Regions from separate parts of the Aliivibrio sp. 1S128 genome, predicted to be linked through region 2. Evidence: riboswitches for the same ligand, from Rfam matches in the RefSeq annotation. Region 2 holds a riboswitch; the other holds the start of a gene.
What was found. Region 2 has a riboswitch for lysine ahead of lysC (lysine-sensitive aspartokinase 3). Riboswitches for the same ligand answer to the same signal wherever they lie in the genome.
Positions count from the first base shown of each region.

Region 1: another riboswitch for lysine. It lies ahead of A6E03_RS13715 (Na+/H+ antiporter NhaC family protein); the one in region 2 lies ahead of lysC (lysine-sensitive aspartokinase 3).

Region 1 covers NZ_MAJV01000106.1:22,703-28,396, forward strand. Annotated here, with positions in the region: gene fadR (fatty acid metabolism transcriptional regulator FadR) at 169-1,011, shown strand; gene A6E03_RS13710 (H-NS family nucleoid-associated regulatory protein) at 1,542-1,946, opposite strand; lysine riboswitch at 2,191-2,373, shown strand; gene A6E03_RS13715 (Na+/H+ antiporter NhaC family protein) at 2,452-4,038, shown strand; gene A6E03_RS13720 (nucleotidyltransferase domain-containing protein) at 4,146-4,922, shown strand; gene A6E03_RS13725 (DNA polymerase II) at 4,926-5,694, shown strand, end outside.
Region 2 covers NZ_MAJV01000003.1:215,021-220,714, forward strand. Annotated here, with positions in the region: gene A6E03_RS02865 (PglL family O-oligosaccharyltransferase) at 86-1,855, shown strand; gene A6E03_RS02870 (alanine--glyoxylate aminotransferase family protein) at 1,905-3,014, opposite strand; lysine riboswitch at 3,229-3,401, shown strand; gene lysC (lysine-sensitive aspartokinase 3) at 3,467-4,819, shown strand; gene metH (methionine synthase) at 4,902-5,694, opposite strand, start outside.

The sequences.
Region 1 (5,694 bases), on a different contig from region 2:
GATAAACAAAAAGGGTTATTTAGTATTGATTTTTCAGAGTGATTAGTTCTTAGAAGTGGAATAAATGTGTATAAAATAGAGAGTTGAATTAATAAGTGGTTAAGAAATTATTGATCTGGTGGTATGATGAGTAAAGTATTTTATATAAAGAACGGATTGTAAACTTGTATGGTTATTAAGGCAAAAAGTCCTGCAGCATTTGCTGAAAAATACATTATTGAAAGTATTTGGAATGGTCGTTTTCCACCTGGTTCAATTTTACCTGCAGAGCGTGAACTTTCAGAATTAATTGGTGTAACTAGAACGACATTACGTGAAGTACTTCAACGTTTAGCTCGGGATGGATGGTTAACAATTCAACATGGTAAACCAACTAAAGTAAATGATTACATGGAGACATCAGGTCTTCATATTTTAGATACATTAATGACGTTAGTTGATGCTAATAATGCGACATCTATTGTTGAAGATCTATTAGCGGCTCGAACGAATATTAGTTGTATTTTCATCAGACAAGCATTTAAAACGAATAAAGAAGGGTCTTTACGCACCCTTGATCGTGTTATTGATTCTTGTGAACAACTTTTAGCTGCTGAAAATTGGAATGCATTTATTGATGCTTCTCCTTTTGGAGCAAAGCTTAAAGCTGAAATCAAAGAAGATAATGAAAAAGATCCAGCGAAACGTGAAGAGATTTTAATTGCGAAAACATTTAATTATTATGATTATATGCTTTTCCAAGGTGTAGCATTTAAATCTGGCAATCAAATATATGGCTTGATTTTTAATGGTCTTAAAAAGCTATATGCTCGAGTGGGTAGTTACTATTTTTCAAACCCAGAAGCTCGTGAACTTGCCTTACAGTTTTACCGTGATTTAAAGCAGATTTGTGAAGAAGAAAGAAAAGATGCGGTTATGCCAAGAATGCGTCAATATGGTCTTGAAGGTAACCTTATTTGGAATGAGATGAAACTAAATCTCCCAAGTAATTTCAGAGAAGATGATCGTTAATCTACTTTTCTAGCAGCACATCAAAAGGCAGGTATCATAACCTGCCTTTTTTACATCTGCAGTTTGTTAATAAGGCAACAATAGACGTAAAAGTACAACTTAATATGGTGCATTATTATAGTGCAATGATACATAATTAGTTTACATATATTCGCTATATAAATTCTAAAGCATTGAGGTTGCTAATGGATTCATTGTGGGTACTACGCAGGTTGTTGCATCTAATGTTAAGAGCGACAGTTTATTAATGATTTATCGGCTTATTTACTGATTTAATTTAACGCCAAATGTTATGTTACAGCTGAAATCAGCGATGTGTATTTGAAAGAAAATCCAGAGAATAGTTCAATGACAGAACATACGACAGGTTCAACTGGAAATGTTGGTATAGCATACGTCTTCTAACAAGATAAATAGCAATTACAAGGTGAAAAGATATAATTTATTTGAAATTGCTTTGAATAATAAGTTAAATAAAAAAGGCGATTCTATTAATAGAACCGCCTTTTTATATAGAGCTTGTTTATTGATTAAACTAAAAACTCTTCTAAATCTGCACCAGCATCAAGTTGAGTTTGAAGAGCTGATGGAGTACGGCCTTGACCTGTCCATGTTTTTTCTGCGCCAGCATGATCTAAAAATTTATATTTAGCAGGGCGAGGAGCGCGTTTTTGTTTAGTTTTTACAGTAGTAGAAGACATTGTGTCTAATAGATCTTCTGGAGCTATACCACTTTCGATCATCATTTGACGGAATTCTTCAAGTTTCGCTTGTTTTTCAGCAAGTTGAGAGCGTTCTTCTGCTTCTGATTCTTGACGTTCAGCGACAACTGACTGCAGTTTTTCAAGTGCTTCTTCTAATTGTTCAAGTGTCATTTCACGAGACAATACACGTAGGCTACGTAGGTTTAGTAGTGTTTTAATAGTATCAGACATTTTTGGTCCTATATTTATTTTGATAATAAATTAATTATATAACATTGTAATAATATAACAAATTTTTTAATTAATAAATAAAAACAATCTTAATGACAAGAATATTAAAAGTGTATTTCCTCTTATAGAGAAAGTTGTAATTAAATATTGATAGGCTACCCATTTGAGTGGTCTGGTGTACTAATGTTAAAATACACATATATAGTATTGCAAAATTGTGTTCAACCCGTACAATGGTCGCACCTAAACGGGTAGAGGCGCACTGCCTAAAAGTAAATTGTCATAGGGTGATTCTGATGACGGCAATTGAAAGGAGTCAGTGCCGAAGTTAATTACGTTAATCAAACGTATTAGCTGGGGTTATTTTGAAAAGGAATAACACTGCCATAGTCAATTTATTTTTTAACTATGGAGCGCTACTGTAGGGAAATGTTTTTCTATTCACTTCCTTAGCGGCACCGCCGTATCTGCAGTAGATCTCCAACCAAACTGGTTGCTGTAGATCATGAACTTAGCTGATTTTTCAAATTCTCCGATATCAATATTGCCCCCATTAGTTGCTTTGGGCTTGGCAATTGTTACTCGCCGAGTACTACTTTCTCTTGGTGTGGGTATCGTTTTAGGCGCAATTCTGCTGTCTAATTACTCCATTTCTGGCACTGCGTCTTATACTTTTAGTTCTGTTAAAGGTGTTTTCATCGATGGTGGTTCTATTAATTCTTGGAATATGAGTATTGTTGCTTTCCTTATTTTATTAGGTATGACAACAGCGTTATTGACTCTTTCTGGTGGTACTCGTGCATTCGCTGAATGGGCACAAACAAGAATTAAAAGTAAACGTGGTGCAAAACTACTTGCTGCTTCTCTTGGTGTCTTTATTTTTGTTGATGATTATTTTAATAGCTTAGCTGTTGGTTCAATATCCCGCCCTGTAACTGACCGTTTTTATGTTTCAAGAGCCAAGCTTGCTTATATTCTAGATTCAACTGCCGCTCCAATGTGTGTATTAATGCCAGCTTCAAGTTGGGGTGCTTATATCATTACTATTATTGGTGGTATTTTAGTTTCACACGGCGTGACTGAATATTCGGCATTAGGTGCCTATGTTCGCCTGATCCCTATGAACTTTTATGCTGTGTTTGCACTATTAATGGTATTCGCTGTTGTTTGGTTCCAATTAGATGTTGGCCCAATGCGTGATCATGAAAATGAAGCCGCGCGTGGTAATGGATTTGATGATCAAGCGGTTAATGCGGAATCTAAAGACTTAAATGAAGAATTAAATATTAAGGAAAGTGAAACAGGTAAAGTATCTGATTTGATTTTCCCTATTATCGTACTTATTGTGGCAACTATTTTCTTCATGATATACACGGGTGGACAAGCATTAATTAGTGACGGCAAAGAATTTAATATTCTGGGTGCATTTGAAAATACGAATGTTGGCGCGTCACTATGCTACGGTGGTTTAATTGGTTTAGCCGCTTCATTAGTTACTGTGTTTCGTCAGGATATATCACTAAAAGACATTGGTATGACAATGTGGATTGGTGCGAAATCGATGTTTGGTGCAATCTTAATCCTATTCTTTGCATGGACTATTGGTTCTGTCATTGGTGATATGCAAACTGGTTCTTACCTATCTAGTCTAGCGCAAGGTAGCATTGGTATTCATTGGATCCCAGTAATTCTATTCCTATTATCTGGTCTAATGGCATTTAGTACAGGTACTTCATGGGGTACATTCGGTATTATGCTTCCAATTGCTGGTGATATGGCTGGTGCAACCGACATTACGCTTATCTTACCTATGTTAGGGGCAGTATTGGCGGGCTCTGTATTTGGTGATCACTGTTCACCAATTTCAGATACGACAATTCTATCTTCAACGGGGGCTCGTTGTAGTCATATTGACCACGTTGCAACTCAATTACCTTATGCATTATCAATTGCCGCTGTTTCTGCGGTTGGCTATATTGCGCTTGGTTTTACTGGTTCTGTATTGATGGCATTCCTTGCTTCTACCGCTGCCTTTATCCTTGTTTGTAGTGGTTTAATGGTTCTGTCTAAAAAGCGTACAGTAACAGCATAAGCGTTTTTTAGTTATAAATTAACCGGTCATCATGGCCGGTTTTTTATTGCTTTTTATTCCTTAAATCGCGATCATAACCCTCTTGTTTACACAGATTGGAGTGCTTTGTGTCTCGTTATACTTTACCTAATATTGATAAACATTCACCCTTTCAAAAAGAATTCGAACCTGCCATTCAAGATCTTATTGTTCATGTCCGCTCAGCTGTGCCTAAATCGATTCATAGTATTTATCTATATGGTAGCGTAGCAAGGCGTGAAGCAATTTCTGGACGATCTAACTTAGATGTAACCTTGATTACAACGGTGCCCTTAACCAATAAAGAACAAACCTTAATTAATACCATTAAAATAAGGTTTCAATCGAAATACCCGCAAATCACAGGGGTTACTTTTACTATTGGTGAAGTAACTGAAGTATTGCAGCTAGAATCAATATTCAGTTGGGGCTTTTGGCTTCGTCATTGTTGTGTTTGTATTTTGGGTGATGATTTATCTACTCGATTTGGTGATTTTGAACCCAGCTGGGAAATCGCAAAAAATATGAATATGGATATACAGGAGTGGCTACAGGTATATACAAAAAAAATATCAGTGAGTACCAGCATTAATGTTCAAGTCGAACAACAAAAAACGATAGCCAAAAAATTATTACGAAGCTGCTACTCTTTAGTCATGCATAGAGATAAAGGTTGGTATGATCATCCTGTGCTTTGTGCTCGAAAATTTTTGGAATATTATCCAGAAAAACAAACTGAAATTGAAAGGGTCGTTATGTTATTAAAAGGACGTAAAATCCCTAAACGTTCAACCATTGCCTTATTAGAAGAGTTTGGCGGTTGGGTTGTCAGTGAGTTTAATAAAATTGAAAGAAGAATAGGGTAAGCATTGAATTCATATCAGAGTGGCTTTTTACTTACTCGACAAAATAAAGAGATAAACTCTAATACTTTGATCGACTTATGGGTTAAATGTGATGACCACATCGCACACTTACTGGTTGAGAATGAACAAGCCGTTGCCTTTATTTTACAAGAACGCTTATCTGAATATGAATCTTTATTGAAATCAGAGAATATTCCTTATCTTATTAAGAATATTCAATTAACAACTTTTCACCACCAACCAGTTGTAGGTCTTTACTTTTCAACAACTCAACAAAAACGTCAAATGAGTCAGTTGATTGAACAAGCTGGTTTACCTATTTTTGAAAGTGATATTCGATTAGCTGATCGATATTTAATGGAGCGTTTTATTTGTGGTGGCTTGAATTTTGTAGGCTCCGCGATACAAAAAAGAGGCTATGTTGAATATCGTAACGTTAAAATAAAATCAGCTTCCATTTCACCTCAATTCACAAAAGTGTCGCTTGATATCGAATGTTCTGAAAAAGGTATTTTATATTCAGTAGCGCTGCATAGTGACTTAGATTCTCGAATTATTATGATCGGAGAGCCAGAGCATTCAGATCTATCTATTCAATGGGTTGATAATGAAAAAGCCCTGTTACTCGCTCTTGAGCATTGGTTCCAGACATTTGACCCTGATATTGTGATTGGTTGGAATGTTATTAATTTCGATTTCAGATTATTAATCCAACGAGCGAAATGGCATAACCTAGCTTTTCGAATAGGTAGAGGCAATAGCACGTTATATT
Region 2 (5,694 bases):
TTATTACTTGGATCAGATAGAATAAAGCCAGCATTTTGTTGGCTTTACTTTTATTCTCATGCTCGTAATAAGGAATTAATGAAACATGGCAACGCTACTCACTCAAGGAACACAATTAGAAGCTAGAAAGATAAAAAAACCATTAACCAAATCTTATCTATTTAGCTTAAGTGTTCTTTTCTTTGTTTGTGCTCATTTTTTCCAACCGAACCCTGGTGGTTCAGGGCTACACCTCGCATTCAATGCCGCCTCTTGGATCCCTGCAAGCATTGCGATTGCAATCGCTTTATTTCATATAGCAAAACAAGGTCTAATTAAATATTCGACCTTAACTCTGGTTTTATTATTCGCCGTTATCTTGCTTTGTCTTCCTCTGTTTTATCATGATGCCTCCCCCCAATCAGCGTTAGGCAAATTCTTAGGTCTGTGGGCGGGGTTATTATTCTTTATTACATTACAACAATTTGCTTTTTCAAATAAACAGAAACAATGGCTCTTGTGGTGCATTATCGGTTCAGTATTAATCGAAGCCGTTTTTGGCTATATCCAATACCTTTTTTTAAAAGAAGGTAACAGTTTCGGCTATAACGTTATAGCAAATCGTCCTTATGGCATTTTTCAGCAACCGAATGTTATGGCTAGCTTCCTAGCGACAGGACTTGCCATTGCCTCTTATTTTCTTGCCAGACAACCAATTAAATACCGTGAAAATATCATTGCTCTCACTCTTCTTTATGCAACGATCATATTTACTTTACCACTCATCGTCGTATTAGCGTCTAGAACAGGCTGGATCGCAACCTTGTTCAGCGTTGCTTTGCTTACTCCATACATGTGGAAATATTGCACTAAACAGCGTTTCTTCTCTTGGGTATTAGCATTAATTATTGGCTTTAGTGGCAGCTTTGCTCTATTCAATTTATCGAATAATGAGGATTTATCAAATGTTTCATTAGCCAGTCAAAAAATAAATTTAACCGATGCAAGACAATATATTTTCCCACAAGCTCTAGATATGTTTTTAGAAAAGCCAATCACAGGCTATGGTTACGGAAATTACGAAGCAGAATACATATTATACACAGCAAAACAGCACCAAATATCATCAAGTTACAAACCAGGATTGCCTTCAATGGATCACCCTCACAATGAAGTTTTATACTGGGGTGTAGAGGGGGGGATCGTTGCGATTCTAGGTTTATTGCTTGCCGCGGGTGGTGTTTTACTCAAAATACGAAAAAGTAAACTAGATACACAATTTGCTCTACTGGCTTTAATCGCTCCGATCTTCATTCATAGCCAATTAGAGTATCCGTTTTACCACTCTATGCTGCACTGGTTTACTTTCATCATTCTTCTGTTCTGGATAGACCAACTAAGCTGTAAATATAAAAAATACCGCATTAGTGATATCAGTAAAATCACACTGCGAGTCAGCTCATTGGTACTGCCAATTGTCACTGCTTTTTATATGCTTTCAACACTGCACACTAACTGGATATTAACTAAATTTGAAACAACTCGACCAATGAATCCTGATATTTTGGCTCAAGTGACTAATCCTGTCGTTTGGGAAGACCGATTTAATTGGGATGTATTATCGGCTCAACTATCCATTGGTATCGTGAACAAAAAACCAGAATTAATCACACCTTATATCACTTGGTCAAAAGAGCTTATTAAAACAAAACCAAGACCGGCATTTTATCAAAATCTGATTATTGCCTACCAAGCTTTAGGGGAAGAAAAAAGAGCAGAAGATATTAGAAGAGAAGCCATTTTTCTTTTTCCAAATAACAAATTTGACTTGGTGCAACTCGACGAAAAATTACGCCAAAAAGAAAATAATAAATAAAACTGACAATAAAAAGCCGCTGATTTTTCAGCGGCCTTTTATTTATGATCTAAAGAACATCTGATAAGGCTTTTAAGCATAATGCAACATTCTCTTTCTTAGCCGCATACCCCATCAAACCAATACGCCAAGTCTTTCCGGCTAAATCCCCTAGCCCAGCACCAATTTCTAAATTATATTCATTCAGTAATCGACTTCTCACTTCCACATCGCTAACCCCTTCTGGGATATAAACGGCATTAAGCTGTGGTAAACGATACGCTTCATCAACGATAAACTGAATACCTAACGATTCTAACCCTTGTTTTAACTCTTGGTGGTAAAATGCGTGTCTACTCCAAGCGGCTTCTAATCCTTCATTTTTAAGCATTAATAATGATTCATGTAATGCATACAAACTATTCACAGGCGCTGTATGGTGATAGCTTCGTTTTCCTTCGCCACTCCAATAAGACAGCACTAAACTTTGATCTAAAAACCAACTTTGAACAGGCTTGATTCTTGATTTCATTTTGTCCACAGCTCGTTCAGAAAACGTCACGGGTGATAAGCCTGGAGTACAAGATAAACATTTTTGGGAGCCAGAATAAACCGCATCTAATTGCCATTTATCAACCAATAATGGTACGCCACCTAATGATGTTACTGCATCAACAATGGTTAAACATCCATGCTGACGAGCTAAATTTGAAATGGCTTCAGCATCACTTAATACACCCGTCGATGTCTCTGCATGAACAAAAGCGACTATCTTAATATCTGAATGTTGTTGCAGAGCCTCTTCAACTTTATTTAAAGAAACTGGCTCGCCCCACTTATCATCAATGACAATCGCGGTTCCACCACATCGCTCAACATTTTGGCGCATTCGTTCGCCAAAAACACCATTACGACAAACTAATACTTTTTCACCGTCTTCTACTAAATTAACAAAACAGGTTTCCATTCCCGCGCTTCCAGGGGCAGAAACCGCAATAGTAAATTCATTGTCAGTTTGAAATGCATATTTAAGTAACTCTTTCACTTCATCCATCATATTAATAAACAACGGGTCTAAATGCCCTATCGTTGGCCTGCTTAATGCCTGCAATACCTGAGGTGATATATCAGAAGGACCTGGTCCCATAAGGGTTCTTTTAGGCGGGATAAAACTTTGCATTATTCACTCCTTGAAATGTTAGTGATTAAAGAATAGACACAATAATAATTAAACTCAATTAGACGAAGTAATTAGAGTGACTTAACTATATAAAATAACCAGAAAGCGCTCATTTTTACTTTAAACCAGAGAAAATAAAATAAAGTCATTACTATTGATTGACATTTGTTTCATAAAAAAGCACATTGTTAACATATGTTTTGTTGTATAAAACATACACAGAAGAGGAGCACTGACTAGGTAGCTTTATTTGTGGAGCCCAAACTCCCAAACAAATAAGTGAGGGAGAGCAGTGCCGAGATAAACCTTCTTGGGAGAGGTTTATCGATCGTATTGGCTGAATCCTTACGATTGCCACTTAATTTTAAGTGGAGAGCTTCTAGCAGCTATTTATTTTTTGCTATGACTCTTCACATTTATTTCCACATTGGATGTAGTCGGGAGACAGGAAAGTGAACCCTATAAATGTTGCTAAATTTGGCGGAACAAGCGTTGCAAATTTTGAAGCAATGAACCGCAGTGCTTATGTCATAGAGCAAAATAAAAATACTCACCTTGTTGTTATCAGTGCCTGCTCGGGTGTCACTAACCTTTTAGTTGAACTCGCCAACGGCACACAAGATAACCAAAGAAAAAAAGCGATCCTCTCAGAATTAAAATCCATTCATTTTTCTGTATTAGACCAACTTTCTGATCCCATTTATCCAGAAAAAGCCATTCTTGAGATCTTGGATGATGTAGAAAAAGCGGCAGATGCGGCGGCGCTTCAATCTAGCGACGAACTTACTGACCGCCTTGTCGCCTGTGGTGAATTAATGTCCACTCATCTATTTACCCAATTATTGATTGAACGTGGTAATTCTGCTGTTCGCTTTGATATTCGAACGGTATTACGTACAGATTCTCAATTTGGTAGAGGTGAGCCACAACTTGAAGACATCTCGCGCTTAGCTCAAGAAAAACTGGTTCCTTTATGCCAAAAACATATTGTCATAACCCAAGGTTTTATTGGCTCTGATAACGATGGAAATACAACAACTCTAGGTCGAGGAGGCAGTGACTACAGCGCCGCCTTGATTGCTGAATCAGTTCGCGCATGTGGATTAGAGATCTGGACTGACGTTCCCGGTATTTACACGACCGATCCTCGCATCGCCTCTGCCGCTTCCCCTATTCCAGAAATTAGTTTCAGTGAAGCCTCTGAAATGGCGAATTATGGGGCAAAGATCCTACACCCATCAACCTTGCTTCCAGCGCTTCGTCACCAAATTCCTGTTTTTGTGGGGTCATCAAAAGAACCAGAAAAAGGCGGTACGTGGATAAAGAAAACAGTGAATAGTTCACCTCTATTTAGAGCGTTAACCTTACGTTGCAACCAAACAATGGTCACACTGCACAGCCCAAATATGTTTCATGCTTACGGTTTTCTTGCCGAAGTATTTAAAATTTTAGCAAAGTACCAAATCTCAGTAGATTTAATTACAACTTCTGAAGTGAGTGTTGCTTTAACTCTTGATCAAACGAACACCAATGGCAAAGCGCCTGAGTTACCACCAGCAGCACAACAAGAACTAGAGCAATTATGTACCGTTGAAATAGAGCACCACCTATGCCTAGTTGCTCTCATTGGTAACCAAATGAGCCATTCAAAAGGTTCTGCTAAACAAGTATTTGGTACTTTAGAAGACTTTAATTTACGCATGATTTGTTATGGTGCAAGTCAGCATAATTTATGTTTCTTACTTCATGAATCAGAATCAAAACAAGCTGTAAAAGTATTACACAAAGAACTCTTTGAAAAATAAATCTCTCTTTTACAATATCTAAAAAAGCCCATTCGCTAATAACGAATGGGCTTTTTGTTTTAAAGTACTTTCTTTAAGACGATTAGTTTAAATTTGGACCTAACCATTTCTCTGTTTCTAGCATATCCCACCCCTTTCTCTCAGCATAACTTTCTGCCTGATCTTTTTGGATTTGAGCTATCGCAAAATAACGACAATCGGGATGTGAAAAGTACATACCTGAAACCGAGGCTCCCGGCCACATAGCATAACTTGAGGTTAACGACATACCAATCGATTCTTCAACGTTCATCAACTCCCACAATGTTCCTTTTTCTGTATGCTCAGGACAAGCAGGATAACCAGGAGCAGGTCGGATACCTTGGTATTTTTCACGGATAAGATCATCATTAGATAAGGTTTCATCTGGTGAATACCCCCAAATTTCTTTACGTACTATTTTATGTAAATATTCCGCAAAAGCTTCTGCTAAACGATCGGCAACCGCTTGGATCATAATGGCATTATAATCATCACCTTTTGCTTTATAGTCGTCAGCGAGAGCTCGCTCACCAATCCCCCCTGTCACCGCAAAACCACCAATCCAATCGGCTTTTCCACTCTTTTTAGGAGCAATATAATCAGACAAACAATAGTTAAAGCCTTTTGGTTTTTCTGTTTGTTGACGTAAGTTATGCAGCACTTTTAATACGTCGGTACGAGATTCATCGGTGTAAACTTCAATATCATCATCAACGCTATTAGCAGGGAAAAGCGCACACATACCTCGTGCTTTTAATAGTTTCTCTTTCTCTACACGATCAAGCAAATCATTCGCATCTTTATACAAGCGTTTCGCTTCTTCACCGACTTCTTCATGATCTAAAATTGCAGGG